DNA from 2 places in the Blautia sp. MSJ-36 genome. Region 2 is predicted to be linked to the other one. Evidence: riboswitches for the same ligand, from Rfam matches in the RefSeq annotation. Region 2 holds a riboswitch; the other holds the start of a gene.
What was found. Region 2 has a riboswitch for FMN ahead of KQI39_RS04075 (ECF transporter S component). Riboswitches for the same ligand answer to the same signal wherever they lie in the genome.
Positions count from the first base shown of each region.

Region 1 (7,293 bases), on a different contig from region 2:
TCCGGAAGAGCTTGACTATGTGATCCCGGGAAATGACGATGCTATCCGTGCAGTAAAACTCATCGTTTCCAAGATGGCTGACGCTGTTATCGAGGCTAAGCAGGGAACTGCAGAGGCAGATGGCGAGATCGAGGCTGAGTCTGAGGAGTTTGCAGCTACAGAGGAATAATTCGTATAAACAGAATATTTCAGGAGGAAACGAACAATGGCTATTACAGCAGCACAGGTAAAAGAGTTAAGAGAGATGACTGGCGCCGGAATGATGGATTGTAAGAAAGCTCTTACAGCTACAGAAGGCGATATGGATAAAGCAGTTGAGTTCCTGCGTGAGAAAGGTCTTGCTACAGCACAGAAGAAAGCAAGCCGTATCGCAGCAGAGGGTCTTTGCAAAACTCTGGTAACAGAGGATGGAAAGAAAGCAGTCGTTGTTGAGGTTAATGCTGAGACAGACTTCGTTGCAAAGAACGAGAAATTCCAGGGCTATGTTGCAGATGTTGCAGCACAGGCACTTAACACAACAGCAGCTGATATCGATGCTTTCCTTGCTGAGGCATGGGCACTTGATACAACTAAGACTGTAAAAGAGGCTCTTGCAGCTCAGATCGCAGTAATCGGCGAGAACATGAACATCCGTAGATTTGCTCAGGTTGAGGAGCAGAACGGATTCATCGCTTCCTACACTCATATGGGTGGAAAGATCGGCGTTCTTGTAGACGTTGAGACAGACGTTGTTAACGATGCAGTGAAAGAGATGGCTAGAAACGTAGCTATGCAGATCGCAGCTCTGAAACCGCAGTACACAAGCGACAAAGAAGTAAGCGCTGAGTACATCGAGCATGAGAAAGAGATCCTTATGGCTCAGATCCAGAACGATCCGAAGGAGTCCCAGAAACCGGCTAAGGTTATCGAGGGAATGATCACAGGACGTATCAAGAAAGAGCTCAAAGAGATCTGCCTTCTTGACCAGACATACGTAAAAGCAGAGGACGGAAAACAGTCCGTTGCTAAATACGTAGAGCAGGTAGCAAAAGAGAACGGCGCTAAGATCCAGATTAAAGGCTTCGTTCGCTACGAGACAGGCGATGGTCTTGAGAAAAAAGAAGAGAACTTCGCTGAGGAAGTTGCAAAACAGATGGGTAAATAATCTGTTATCTGTATATCTTTAATAAGATCCATAAAACCCTTGAAAATCCAGTATTTTCAAGGGTTTTTCTTATATTATCCACTTCATATACTACATTATAAAATATGGATAGACTATAGTAACAGGAAGTTGCTTTTCAGAACATGGATCTATCTTTATAATAGGATAATGGAGGTGACGGCTATGGAAACAAAAAATGTAATCTTAAAACTTAGAACGGAAAGAGGAATGTCACAAGACGAGCTGGCAGATAAAATCATGGTAACAAGGCAGGCAGTATCACGTTGGGAAAATGGAGATACCGTTCCGAATACTGATACACTTAAGCTCTTATCGAAAGAATTTGATGTCTCGATCAATACGCTTCTGGGAGAACCGAGAAAGCTGATCTGTCAGTGCTGCGGGATGCCAATTGATGATGATTCCATATTGGGACGTGATAAGGATGGCGCATTAAATGAGGAGTATTGTAAATGGTGCTATGCAGATGGAACATACACATATAATGATATGGATGAATTGATTGATGTTTGTGTAAAGAATATGGTAAATGAAAGCTTTACCGAAGAACAGGCACGCACTTATCTGAAAGAAATGCTTCCAAAGTTAGATTACTGGAAAAGGTATGATGAACTTAGTGACAATGGGCAGTTTGAAGAGTTTAAAAAGCAATTGATAAATGAAATAAATGATTTACATATAGATGGACTTCCAAGGGTAGACAAGCTAAATGCACTTGTGGGGAAATATGTGAATCTGGAATATACTCTGCCTAATGGACAAAAAGTGAAATTCCTTGATGATCAGAAAACCTATCTGGGGAATCAACTGGAGTCTGAATTTGGAGGAGACAGGTGCTTCGGTATTTTGGCAAGTATGGATTTTATTCTGGTATGTACATATGAGAAGGATGGTGAAAATCCAGAATTGGTTATATACAAAAAAAGATGAGTATAGTATGCGGATTAGTGATTAGTTTCGTTACCGTTCACTGATAATATTCCGCATGGAATGAGTAAAATAAAAATTCCGCTTTACAAATAACAGATAAAGTATTAAAATAAACAAAAAGATATCTTCAGGGCAGGGTGAGATTCCCTACCGGCGGTAAAGCCCGCGAGCCGAAAGGTATGATCCGGTGAAATTCCGGGGCCGACAGTACAGTCTGGATGGAAGAAGATGATAGTACAGTTGATTTTTGTATGAATGAATGTAGTATCAGAGCTCTGAGATGGTGATCCATTTCAGAGCTTTTTATGTAGAAAATAAGCAGACATTCATTTATCGATCATATGTAACAGATCAATTCCACCCTGCAGATATTTCTGCAGGATTTTTTTGTATCTGGTACATCGTTTTCGAAATAAATATACCACTCACTTGTCTGTGAATCCGATTGCACAGGGCTAAAAGCCTCGGCCTACCAGGCAAAGAACAGGAATAAGAAAGAAGGAATAAAAATGACGGATCAGGAATATATGCTTCGAGCGATCCAGCTGGCTAAAAAAGGAGAAGGTTGGACGAATCCCAATCCGATGGTAGGGGCAGTGATCGTAAAAGACGGAAGGATCATCGGGGAAGGCTATCATAAAAAGTATGGAGAACTTCATGCAGAACGTAATGCTATTGCTTCTCTTACAGAATCAGCAGAAGGTGCAGTGATTTATGTTACGCTTGAGCCTTGCTGTCATCATGGAAAAACACCTCCATGTACGGAAGCGATCATTGAACAGAAGATAAGAAAAGTGGTGATCGGTTCCCGGGATCCGAATCCGAAAGTGGCGGGAAAAGGTGTACAGATGTTAAGGGAAGCCGGTGTAACAGTAGTTGAAGATTTTATGAGAGAAGAATGTGATCAGCTGAATCCGGTGTTTTTTCATTATATTACTATGAAGACTCCTTATGTAGTGATGAAGTATGCCATGACACTGGATGGGAAGATCGCAACGAAGACAGGAGCATCAAAATGGATCACCGGAGAAGCGGCACGAAAAGAAGTACAGCATATGCGGCATCAGTACATGGGAATTATGGCAGGCATTGGAACTGTGCTTGCAGATGATCCGATGTTAAACGTCCGGGTAGAAGGATGGAAAAGTCCTGTCAGGATTGTGTGCGACAGTAAGCTCAGGATCCCGCCGGACAGTCAGATCGTAAAAAGTGCGGAAAAGTACCGGACGATCGTGGCTTATGCAGATCAGAAAAATACAGAAGAAAAAATAAAAATATTACATACCATGGGAGTTGAGACCATTTACTGTCCAGATGAAAAGAATCAGATAGACCTTAAGAAGCTGATGACAGATCTTGGAAGCAAAGGCATTGACAGTATTCTCCTGGAAGGAGGCGGTACGTTAAATGACAGTGCCCTGCGAGCCGGAATTGTAAAGGAAGTACAGGCTTTTGTGGCACCAAAGCTGTTTGGCGGTGTGGCCGGGAAGACACCGGTAGAAGGTATCGGAGTTGAATTCCCGTCTGAAGCAGTGGAACTGAAATATACAGATATCTGCCAGATTGGTGAGGACATCCGGATAAGATGTCAGGTGTGTGAGAAAAAACAGGAGGAATCATGTTTACAGGAATCGTAGAAGAGAAAGGAAAAGTCCGTTATATACAGCTGACAGGAGAATCAGGGATCCTGGCAGTGAAAGCCCGGAAGGTCCTGGAAGGAACAAGGATCGGTGACAGTATTGCCGTGAATGGTGTGTGTCTGACAGTTACGTCGATCCAGCCGGACGGATTTACCGCCGATGTGATGGCAGAGACTATCAGAAGAAGCAGTCTTGGAAGCTGCAAGGCCGGAAGCCAGGTAAACCTGGAACGTGCAATGGCTGCAGACGGCAGGTTCGGAGGACACATAGTAAGCGGCCATATTGATGGGACTGGCGTGATACGTTCCATGCTCCGGGAAGAAAATGCCATCTGGGTATCGATTGAGACATCGCCACAGATTTTGCATCTGATCGTGGAAAAAGGATCCGTTTGTATTGATGGGATCAGCCTGACGGTTGCAAGGATTGATGAAGCTGGTTTTCAGGTGTCGGTCATTCCACATACAGGAGAAGAAACCACCCTTTTGGAAAAGGTGCCGGGGGATCTGGTTAATCTGGAAAATGATGTGATCGGAAAATACGTAGAAAAACTGCTTGGCATCAGAAAAAATGAAGAAGAGAAAAAAGAATCCGGAATTACGATGGAGTTTCTTGAAGAATTCGGGTTTTAGAACAGGAGGATATACAGTATGTCACAAAATTATCAGTACAACACAATTGAAGAGGCACTCAGGGATCTTAAGAAAGGAAAAATAGTTCTGGTCACAGATGATCCGGACAGAGAAAATGAGGGAGATCTGATATGTGCGGCAGAGTTTGCAACCCGGGAAAATATTAATTTCATGGCGACCTATGCAAAGGGTCTTATCTGTACACCGATGAGTGCGGAACTTGCGGCGAGATTGAACTTTCCTCCGATGGTTGCTGAGAATACGGACAATCACAGTACAGCATTTACCGTGGCAGTGGATCACGTAGATACAACCACCGGTATCTCTGCGGCAGAACGCTCCTATACCATTATGAAGTGTGTGGATGATCAGTCAAAACCGGAGGATTTCAGAAGACCGGGACATGTATTTCCGCTTATTTCCAGAAAAGGCGGGGTTCTGGTACGGAATGGCCATACGGAGGCAACAACAGATCTTATGAGACTTGCCGGACTGAAGGAATGCGGCGTGTGCTGTGAAGTTATGAAAGAAGATGGCACTATGATGCGTACATCACAGCTATGGGAAATGGCAAAAGAGCATAACCTTACATTTATTACGATCCGTGATCTGCAGGATTATATAAGAATACATGAAAAGCATGTAAAGGAGGAAGCAGCTGCAAACCTCCCAACGCAGTACGGTGATTTTAAAATGTATGGCTATATCAATGACATTACAGGAGAACATCATCTGGCACTGGTAAAAGGTGATATAGGAGATGGTGAGGATGTGCTTTGCCGTGTACATTCGGAGTGTCTGACAGGAGATGCATTCGGATCGCTCAGATGTGACTGCGGCCTGCAGCTGCAGACAGCGATGCGCCAGGTAGAGGCGGAAGGCAGAGGGATCATTCTGTATATGAGACAGGAAGGCAGAGGAATCGGACTGATCAACAAGATCAAAGCTTATGCGCTTCAGGAACAGGGATACGATACCGTGGAGGCTAATGTGAAGTTAGGGTTTGCACCGGATCTCAGAGAGTACTGGGTCGGGGCACAGATACTGTCAGACCTTGGTGTGAAATCATTAAGATTACTGACCAATAACCCGGATAAAGTCTATGGGCTTGGTGAATTCGGGCTGAAGATCAATGAGAGAGTACCTCTGGAGATTCCGGTACAAAAATATGACCGGAAATATATGAAGACGAAACAGGAAAAGATGGGTCATATTTTTAAAGAAATAAATTTATAAAAAACAGCAAATAGCAGGAGGAAGAAAAAATGAGACAGATCAATTTAGTAGAAGGAAAAGTAGTAGCACCGGAGGGAATGAAGGTTGGTATCGTGGCAGCGAGATTCAATGAGATCATTGTGAATAAATTATTGGGAGGGGCAGTCGACGGACTGGTAAGACATGGAGTAGAAGAAGAGAATATTACTGCAGCATGGGTGCCGGGAGCATTTGAGATCCCGCTTACAGCACAGAAAATGGCACAGTCAGGAAAATATGATGCAGTTATCTGCGTGGGAGCTGTCATCCGTGGAGATACTTCACATTATGATCTGGTGTGCAATGAATCTGCCAAGGGGATCGCACAGGTCGGACTTGCAACAGGGATCCCGGTCTTATTCGGAGTGATCACGACTGAGAATATCGAGCAGGCTATTGCGCGTGCAGGAAGCAAAGCGGGAAATAAAGGCTATGACTGTGCATTATCTGCGATCGAGATGGTCAATCTGATGAAGCAGCTCTAATAGATAGGGAAATAAATGATGACAAAAACGATCATATTTGATTATGATGGAACGATCCATCATACCCTTGGAATCTATGAACCGGCATTTCGTGAAACCTATCAGTGGCTGACAGAACAGAAGGCTGCAGAAGAACGGGAGATAGGCTCGGCGGAAATTGCCGGCTGGCTGGGATTTAACAGTAAGGAGATGTGGAATACATTTTTGCCGGAGCTGGATCAGAGTTATAAAGAGCAGGCGAGCAGGATGGTAGGAGAACTGATGGTCAGACAGATCAGGAAGCATAAGGCAGTGTGGTATCCGGGAGCAGAGGAGATGCTTACAGCCTTGAAGAACCGGGGATATCATCTTGTGATCTTAAGCAACTGTAAAGCTTCCTATCGTGAGGCGCACTGGAAGGAATTTGGGATGGAACGATGGTTCGATCATTTTTATGACTGCGAATCGTATGGATTCCGTCCAAAGACAGAGATTGTGCAGGAAATCATTCGGGAATATACAGGTCCTTATCTGGTGGTCGGAGACAGGAGGCAGGATCTGGAATGTGCCAGAGCCTGCAAAAGCCCATTTATAGGATGCCTGTATGGATATGGTGAGAGAGGGGAGCTGAACGGGGCAGATCATCTTGCAGAACATATAGAGGATATACTGCAGCTGGTGATATGATTTTTGCAATATAAAAATCTGAAGGAAAAAAGATAAAAATAAGTACTTCTGTAAAAATAAAAGAAAACGCCTGGGTATTGTTGAGAAAGTATATTGCTTTATGATATACTCTGATAAAAATGTTACAACAGAGAATGACAATAGGAGAAAGTACAAATGAGAGTTTTTTCAGGGTATGAATTGCTGTGGCTGTTTTTTTTATATTCATTCTTGGGATGGATTCTGGAGACAGTGACAGCCACACTGCGGCAGCGAAAGTTTTCAAACAGAGGTCTGGTAAACGGTCCGTTTTGTGTGATGTATGGTATTACAGCAGTGCTGATCTCGGTGGGCTTACAGGAGTTGACAGGATTTTGGCTGTTTTTGTTTTCTATGGTTTATGCGACAGTGATCGAATGGATCGGCGGGCATCTGATCGAGAAGGCTTTTAAGGAGAGATGGTGGGATTATTCTGATGTAAAATGGAACCTGGATGGATATATCTGTTTTCCGGCATCTTTTTTATGGGGTATTCTCGGATT
Region 1 is NZ_JAHLPQ010000001.1:63,301-70,593, forward strand. Features, by position in the region: gene rpsB (30S ribosomal protein S2) at 1-169, shown strand, start outside; gene tsf (translation elongation factor Ts) at 206-1,144, shown strand; gene KQI39_RS00315 (zinc ribbon domain-containing protein) at 1,328-2,095, shown strand; FMN riboswitch at 2,215-2,329, shown strand; gene ribD (bifunctional diaminohydroxyphosphoribosylaminopyrimidine deaminase/5-amino-6-(5-phosphoribosylamino)uracil reductase RibD) at 2,605-3,732, shown strand; gene ribE (riboflavin synthase) at 3,714-4,367, shown strand; gene KQI39_RS00330 (bifunctional 3,4-dihydroxy-2-butanone-4-phosphate synthase/GTP cyclohydrolase II) at 4,386-5,603, shown strand; gene ribH (6,7-dimethyl-8-ribityllumazine synthase) at 5,633-6,106, shown strand; gene KQI39_RS00340 (HAD family hydrolase) at 6,122-6,772, shown strand; gene KQI39_RS00345 (putative ABC transporter permease) at 6,929-7,293, shown strand, end outside.
Region 1: linked by a shared signal. The riboswitch ahead of ribD (bifunctional diaminohydroxyphosphoribosylaminopyrimidine deaminase/5-amino-6-(5-phosphoribosylamino)uracil reductase RibD) and the one ahead of KQI39_RS04075 (ECF transporter S component) in region 2 are both predicted to bind FMN.

Region 2 (7,293 bases):
ATACAGTGATTTTGAGATTATGAGAACCGCCTATGACGGAGAAGAAGCGCTGGAGCTGATGGAAGAAAAAGGAGAACCGGATGTTCTGATTACAGATATTCAGATGCCGGTGATGAATGGCCTGAAGCTTGTGGAAGAAACAAAAAAGCGTTATCCGGAAGTGATCAGTGTCATTGTCAGTGGATATCAGGAATTCGAATATGCAAAACAGGCTATCGCATTTGGGGTGTGCGATTATATCCTGAAACCGATCGTGCCTTCGGAATTTTCCAAACTGATTACCAGAATAGAGGAAAAGCTGAGGCAGAAATATTATAAAGAACGAAACACACTGATGCACAAAATGGTAAATGAGATTCCCATAGATGAAAAAACACTACGGAGATATTTTCAGTCAGAATGTTATTACGGGGCCATTGTAAGACTGAACGGGCTTCCCAGCCGTTATGGGGAACGGGGAAAAAAGGAAGTCTTTTCAGACATCAATGAGATGATGATTGCGTATGGACGTGATACCCAGGAAACGCTGTATCTATGTCCGGGCGAGCTGGTCAGTGATGAAGATTATGAGCAGATGATACGAAGGCGTATTGGGAAAGAACAGCCGGAAGCTGCATATGTGACGTCTGTTATCCGGCAGAAATCCGTTCCTGCAGCACAGATTGGAGAAATGGTGCGTGAGCTTTACCGGAAGCTGGATTCTTCTATTATCCTGGGAAAAAATCAGACATTGATCCTGGAGGAAACCCCGTCGGCGAATCCAGGCGGAAGACCTGGAAAGGACTACGAATATCTGGAAGAACTGGAATATCTGGCGGGTAAACAGAAGTACGACCGGCTTCAGAAAGATACGGAATCGCTGATTCACAGATGGGTGCAGGAGGAACGTCCTCAGCTGTGGATTGAAGGGCGTGTGCGGCAGATTGGTTATCTGCTTCAGCGCTACGATGCAGGAAACCGGGATTACCGGGAATCGGAATTTCTTATGGATGATATTTTTTCCACCGCAGAAAATGTGGAGCAGCTTTGCACCGGAATTTCCGATATCTTTTTCAAGGATGTAAAAGAAGATCCGGCATCCACACAGAAAACAGATACGGAAGAATATTTTGAAAGTGTGAAAGAGTACATCCGTAAACATATGTCGGAGCAGTTGTCTCTGCACAGCGTAAGCAAGGCCGTAGGAGTTTCGCAGACATATTTGAGCAGGCTTTTCCGAAAATATGAAGATGCGTCCTTTAATACTTATCTGACGTCGCTTCGCATGGAGAAGGCGAAAAAACTTCTTCTCAGAGAAGAGAAGATGTATGTGAAAGATGTGGCAGAAAAAGTGGGATACAAAGACCAGTTTTATTTCAGCAGGATCTTTTATTCCTACACCGGTGTAAGGCCATCGGAATATGTGGAGAAAGAAAATTTTGGGATCATATAAAAAATGGAGGATGAAGGTATGCTATATCACAATGGGGAAAAACTGACAAAAGAAAAATTTCAAAATCCGGGAAGCGAGTACCGGGCGGCTCCGTTCTGGGCATGGAACTGTAAGATGACAGAAGCCGAGATCGACAATACGCTGGATGCCCTGAAAGCGATGGGCATGGGGGGCGGACATATCCACTGCCGTACAGGAATGGACAATCCTTACATGGGCGAAGAGTTTCTGAATCTGGTAAAATATTCCTGGAAAAAAAGCAGGGAAAAAGATATGCTGACCTGGCTGTATGATGAAGACCGCTGGCCATCCGGAGCAGGCGGCGGGCTGGTAACAAGAGATCACAAATACAGAATCCGTTTTCTGCTTTTTACTCCGGAGTGCCAGGACGGAAAGGAGATCGGAAACAGTGAGCTTCGCTCTTCCGGACAGGCGATCCGAAGCAATGAGCGCACATTCCTTGGAAGATATCAGGTACGGCTGGAGGATGGTTACCTTGCAGAGTATGAAAAGATCGATGAGGATGCGTCGCTGAAAGAGGGATTTCAGGAATGGTTTGCCTATCTTGAAGTATCCGGGGACAATCCCTGGTTTAACAATGAAGCGTATCTGAACACTCTGGATAAAGAGGCGGTAAAACGTTTTATCCAGGTAACCCATGAGAAGTATTATGAAAATCTGGGAGAGGAGTTCGGGAAAACCATCCCTGCCATCTTTACAGACGAGCCGCAGTTTTCCCATAAACAGTGCCTGGATTTTGCAGATGAGCGGATGGATGTGACCATTCCATATACCGATGATCTGGAAAAAACTTTCCAGGCTGCATATGGACACAGCCTTCTTAAGCATCTTCCGGAGCTGTTCTGGGAGCTTCCAGGAGAGGCGGTTTCCAGAATCCGTTATGAATATCATGACCACATTGCAGAGCGTTTTGCAGATGCTTTTGCGGATACGGTGGGAACCTGGTGTAAGGAACATGGCATTGCCCTGACCGGACATATGATGGAAGAGCCGACTCTGGAAACGCAGACAGCGGCCCTTGGGGAAGCTATGCGTTCCTACCGTTCCTTTGAAATTCCGGGAATTGATATGCTCTGTGACAGAAGAGAGCTTTCCACCGCAAAACAGGCGGAGAGCGCGGTGCACCAGTTTGGAAGAGAAGGAATGACAAGTGAGCTTTATGGTGTTACAAACTGGGATTTTGATTTCCGGGGCCATAAGCTTCAGGGGGACTGGCAGGCAGCTCTGGGAGTAACAGTCCGTGTACCACATCTGACCTGGACTTCCATGGCAGGCGAGGCAAAACGTGATTACCCGGCTTCTATCAGCTACCAGTCACCGTGGTATAAAGAATATCCCCTTGTGGAAAATTATTTTGCAAGAGTTAATACAGCCCTCACAAGAGGTGTGCCACATGTGAAGCTGGCAGTGATCCATCCGGTAGAGTCTTACTGGCTTTTCTGGGGACCAAAGGAACAGACAGCACCGATCCGTGAGGAGATGGATGAAAACTTTATCCATATGATCGAATGGCTGCTTTATGGCACTGTTGATTTTGATTTTATTTCAGAATCTCTGCTTCCGGATCTGAATCAGGGACAGGAAGAGGAAAAACTTCTGAAGGTGGGAGTAATGAAATATGATACAGTTCTGGTACCGAACTGCCTGACACTTCGAAGCTCTACTTTGGAGATCCTTGAGAAATTTAAGGAAAGAGGCGGCCGGGTGATCTTTGCAGGACAGCTTCCGAAATATGCAGATGCCTATCCGTCAGACAGAGAGGTGCGAAGCTGGCAGAGAAGTGTGAGACTGTGGCATTCAGTAAGTACCGTCTGCTGGAGGCAGTAAAGGATGCAAGAGATATAGAGGTTCTGGAGGCCGACGGAAAACCTTCCACGAATCTGATTTATCAGATGAGGGAAGAAGGCAAAAACAGATGGCTGTTCCTCTGCCATGTAAACCGCACGGAAAAAGTTTCCGATGCCTGCATTATTATCAACGAGCTGCAGGAACGTAAGAAAAGTCAGGATCTTCCAAGGGAGGAAAAACTCCGCATCCGTATCTGTGGAACATGGAATGTGACCGTATATGATGCAATGACCGGTGAAATTTATCCGGTGAAAGCAGAGTACCATAAAGGGGACACCATTCTGAAGCAAAGCATGTTTGACCATGACAGCCTGCTTCTGTGGCTGGAATCTGCAGATGAAAAAACAGAGTCCGAAAAAACGGACAGCACAGAGAAAACAGTAATCCATGAACTTCCGATCTCAGATCAGGTGGAGATTGTCCGCAGTGAACCGAATGTAAGTATTCTGGATCTGGCTGAATATGCTTTTGACGGCGGGGAGTGGCAGTCGGAGGAAGAGATTCTCCGCATTGACAATCAGTTCCGTGAGAAGCTGGGATATCCACTTCGTATGGAGGCGTTTGCACAGCCATGGACCAATGACAGGGTGGAAGGATTCGAACATACTTTGTCCCTGCGCTTCCATATTCATACAGAAGCTCTGATGGAAGGAACTTTCCTTGCCATGGAAAATGATGAGAAAACAAAAATATTCCTGGATGGGAAAACTGTGGAAAACCGCGCGGAAGGATGGTATGTAGATCACTGTATCCGCAAAGTTCCGCTTCCGCAGATGGAAGCAGGAGAACATGAGCTGGTTGTGGAGATTCCTTATAATTCCAAAGTGAATATTGAAGCAATGTTCCTGCTGGGAGAGTTTTCCGTGAAAGCTGTGGGAAGAGACCAGGTGCTGGATGCAGTGAGCCACAAGGCAGCCTTCAGTGACCTTACCGTTCAGGGTTATCCGTTCTATGGTGGAAATGTGACATATAAAATTCCATTTATCAGCAAAGGCGGAGAAGTAAATGTACGGGCAAATCTGTTCCGCGCACCGGTTATGAAGGCTTCTGTGGATGGAAAAGAAGCGGGGTATATTGCATTTTCTCCTTATGAGTTATCTCTTGGTGAACTGCCGGCAGGAGAGCATCTCCTGGAGCTGACTGTATTTGGAAACCGGGTGAATACATTTGGAACCTTACACAACTGTGATCAGAAAGAAGACTGGTATGGACCAAATGCATGGAGGACAACCGGCGACCTCTGGTCCTATGAGTATCAGATAAAACCGTCAGGCCTTCTGAAAGCGCCGGTTCTTGCAGAGAAAAATTAAGGCTTGTAATTATAAAAAGAGCGCGTTATAATAAATCAATAAAAAGAAAATTTCTTCGGGGCAGGGTGTGATTCCCTACCGGCGGTATAGTCCGCGACCCGCTTCGGCGGCTGATCTGGTGAAATTCCGGAACCGACAGTAAAGTCTGGATGAGAGAAGAACGCGCAGTATTTGAAGAACGTGCTCAGCGCCCCGGGAAGAAGCTCCCGGGGCTTTTTATGTGAAGACATTTTTTTCGCATAAAGATTTCTTGTAGAAATTTTCTTTGAATATTTCTGAAGAAGGAGAGAGAGTTATGAGTGAACAGATATTACAGAGAGGAAATGCCGTGGAAAGAAGCAGAACAAGAACTATCGCGCAGGTAGCTATGCTTGGTGCTGTGGCAGGAGTATTAATGAATCTTGAGTTTCCGATCCCGTTTCTTGCACCGTCTTTTTATCAGCTTGATTTTTCCGAGGTACCGGTTATGGTAGGAACCTTCGCTATGGGACCTGTAGCAGGTATCCTGATCGAGCTTGTGAAGATTCTCGTACATCTTGTGACTAAGGGAACCATGACTGCCGGTGTTGGTGATGTTGCCAATTTCCTGTTTGGATGTGCCTATGTGGTACCGGCCGGCCTGATCTACCGTTTCCGTCATAAAAAGAGCAGAGTACATGCAGTTGCAGGTATGGCAGCGGGAACAGTTCTGACAGCGATCCTTGCATGCTTTGTCAATGCCTTTGTGCTGCTTCCGGCTTACGGTAAGGCTTTTGGAATGCCGATCGAGACCTTTATCCAGATGGGAAGCGCAGTACACAGCTCCGTAAACGGACTGCTTACCTTTGCACTGCTGATCATTGCTCCGTTTAATATCTTTAAATATGCACTGACATCTCTGATCGTATTTGTGATTTATAAGAAGATCCGTGTTGTACTGAAGGGCGACTGATCATAAGCAGCTGCCGGAGGATGATGGAAAGATCAGAAAATGGTGGTTTCAGATAAATATCTGAGAATATGAGAAATGCCATGTAATATATTGCCGATGGGCAGTAAGATTACATGGCATTTTTTATGTCAGGCGTTTTGTTCGGCAGCTTTCATGACTCCAAGCTCATGTCTGGCAAAAACAACGGCCAGCACAAATGCGGCAGTATCTGCAATTGGTCCTGCGTACATGACGCCATCGATTCCGAAGAAGACCGGGAAGATGACGATCAGCGGCAGCAGGAAGAGTACTTGCCTTGTGAGGGACATGATCACACCAAGCCTGGCTTTTCCAATGGAGGTAAAAAAGCCGGCGGACATAGGCTGGATTCCGTTGGCAAAGGTCATCAGCATGAAGATGCGGAGATATTTTTCTGCAAAATGAAAGTACAGGTCGCTGCCGTTTCCGAAGATACCTACGATCTGATGTGGGAAGAGCTGGAAGCAGATAAAAAATATGGTTGCGATCACAGTACATAAGGTTATGGAATAGCGGTATGTCTGGCGTACACGGCTGTATTTTTCGGCGCCGTAGTTAAATCCCCAGATGGGCTGGGAGCCTTGGGAGATTCCGATGCAGATGGCCATAAATACCTGATTGACTTTGGAAATGATTCCTGCACAGGCGATCGGAATATCACTTCCGTAGGCTGAGAGTGCTCCGTAATGGCGAAGTGTATTGTTCATGACGATCTGCACTGCAGCAATGGCAACCTGATTGATACAGGATGCCATTCCCAGAGAAAAAATAGCAGACAGATTGCGTGCCTCAGGGATCAGCATGGAGCGGTCCAGGTACATTTTCCGGAGTCTGGAAAAATAAAAAATGATCAGAAGTCCGGATACGACCTGACCGATCACGGTTGCCCAGGCTGCACCTTTGATGCCCCAGCCGAATCCAAAGATGAAAAGCGGGTCCAGGATGGTGTTGATGGCGGCTCCGGCCAGGATACAGGCCATGGAATAGGTGGGGCTCCTGTCTGCACGGATCAGGTGATTACCGCCTGTGCTTAAAACGTAAAAGGGCAGTCCAATGGCGGTGATCCCCATATAATCAATGGCATAGGGCATGACGTCCGGTGTTCCGCCGAAAAAATGAAGTAGTGGCTTCAGGAACAGAAGGACGATGACAGAGAGTATCGTACCGGAGATTATCAGCGAGGAGAGTCCGGTTCCTGCGATGGAACTGGCTTTTTTTTCGTTTCCTGCGCCCATTTCCAGGTTGTAATTGGAGGCACTGCCGATTCCCAGGAGCAGTGCAGCAGCGGTGGAGATAATGGTTACGGGAAATGCGATGTTTGTGGCTGCATTTCCAAGCATTCCGACGCCCTGGCCGATAAAGATCTGGTCAACGATATTGTACAGAGCGCTGACCAGCATGCTGATGATGGCTGGAATGGCGAATCTGGCGATCAGGCTGCCTACAGGGGCGGTTCCCAGAGGGTTTTCGGCCTGGGCAGAGGTGGTCTGGTTTTTCAATGTTTTTTCCTTCTTTCTTGTCTGCAGTAGCTGTTTGGTAATGTGATAAATAAATTTTAAATTTTATAGCAGGGTATTTATTATAGCACTATTGTGAAGTGAGTGTAAGTATAAAAAATTGACCTTTGGTTTTGGATAGGATAAAATGTTTTTAGAAAAAATTTTCGGGAAGGAGCTTTTCAGATGGGTAAGATCAACAGTGTGAAAAAACTTACAGATAATAAGTTCGTGAAT
Region 2 is NZ_JAHLPQ010000003.1:168,622-175,914, forward strand. Features, by position in the region: gene KQI39_RS04065 (response regulator) at 1-1,432, shown strand, start outside; gene KQI39_RS17275 (glycosyl hydrolase) at 1,451-3,280, shown strand; gene KQI39_RS17280 (hypothetical protein) at 3,244-4,611, shown strand; FMN riboswitch at 4,659-4,776, shown strand; gene KQI39_RS04075 (ECF transporter S component) at 4,907-5,542, shown strand; gene KQI39_RS04080 (MATE family efflux transporter) at 5,671-7,059, opposite strand; gene KQI39_RS04085 (NUDIX hydrolase) at 7,243-7,293, shown strand, end outside.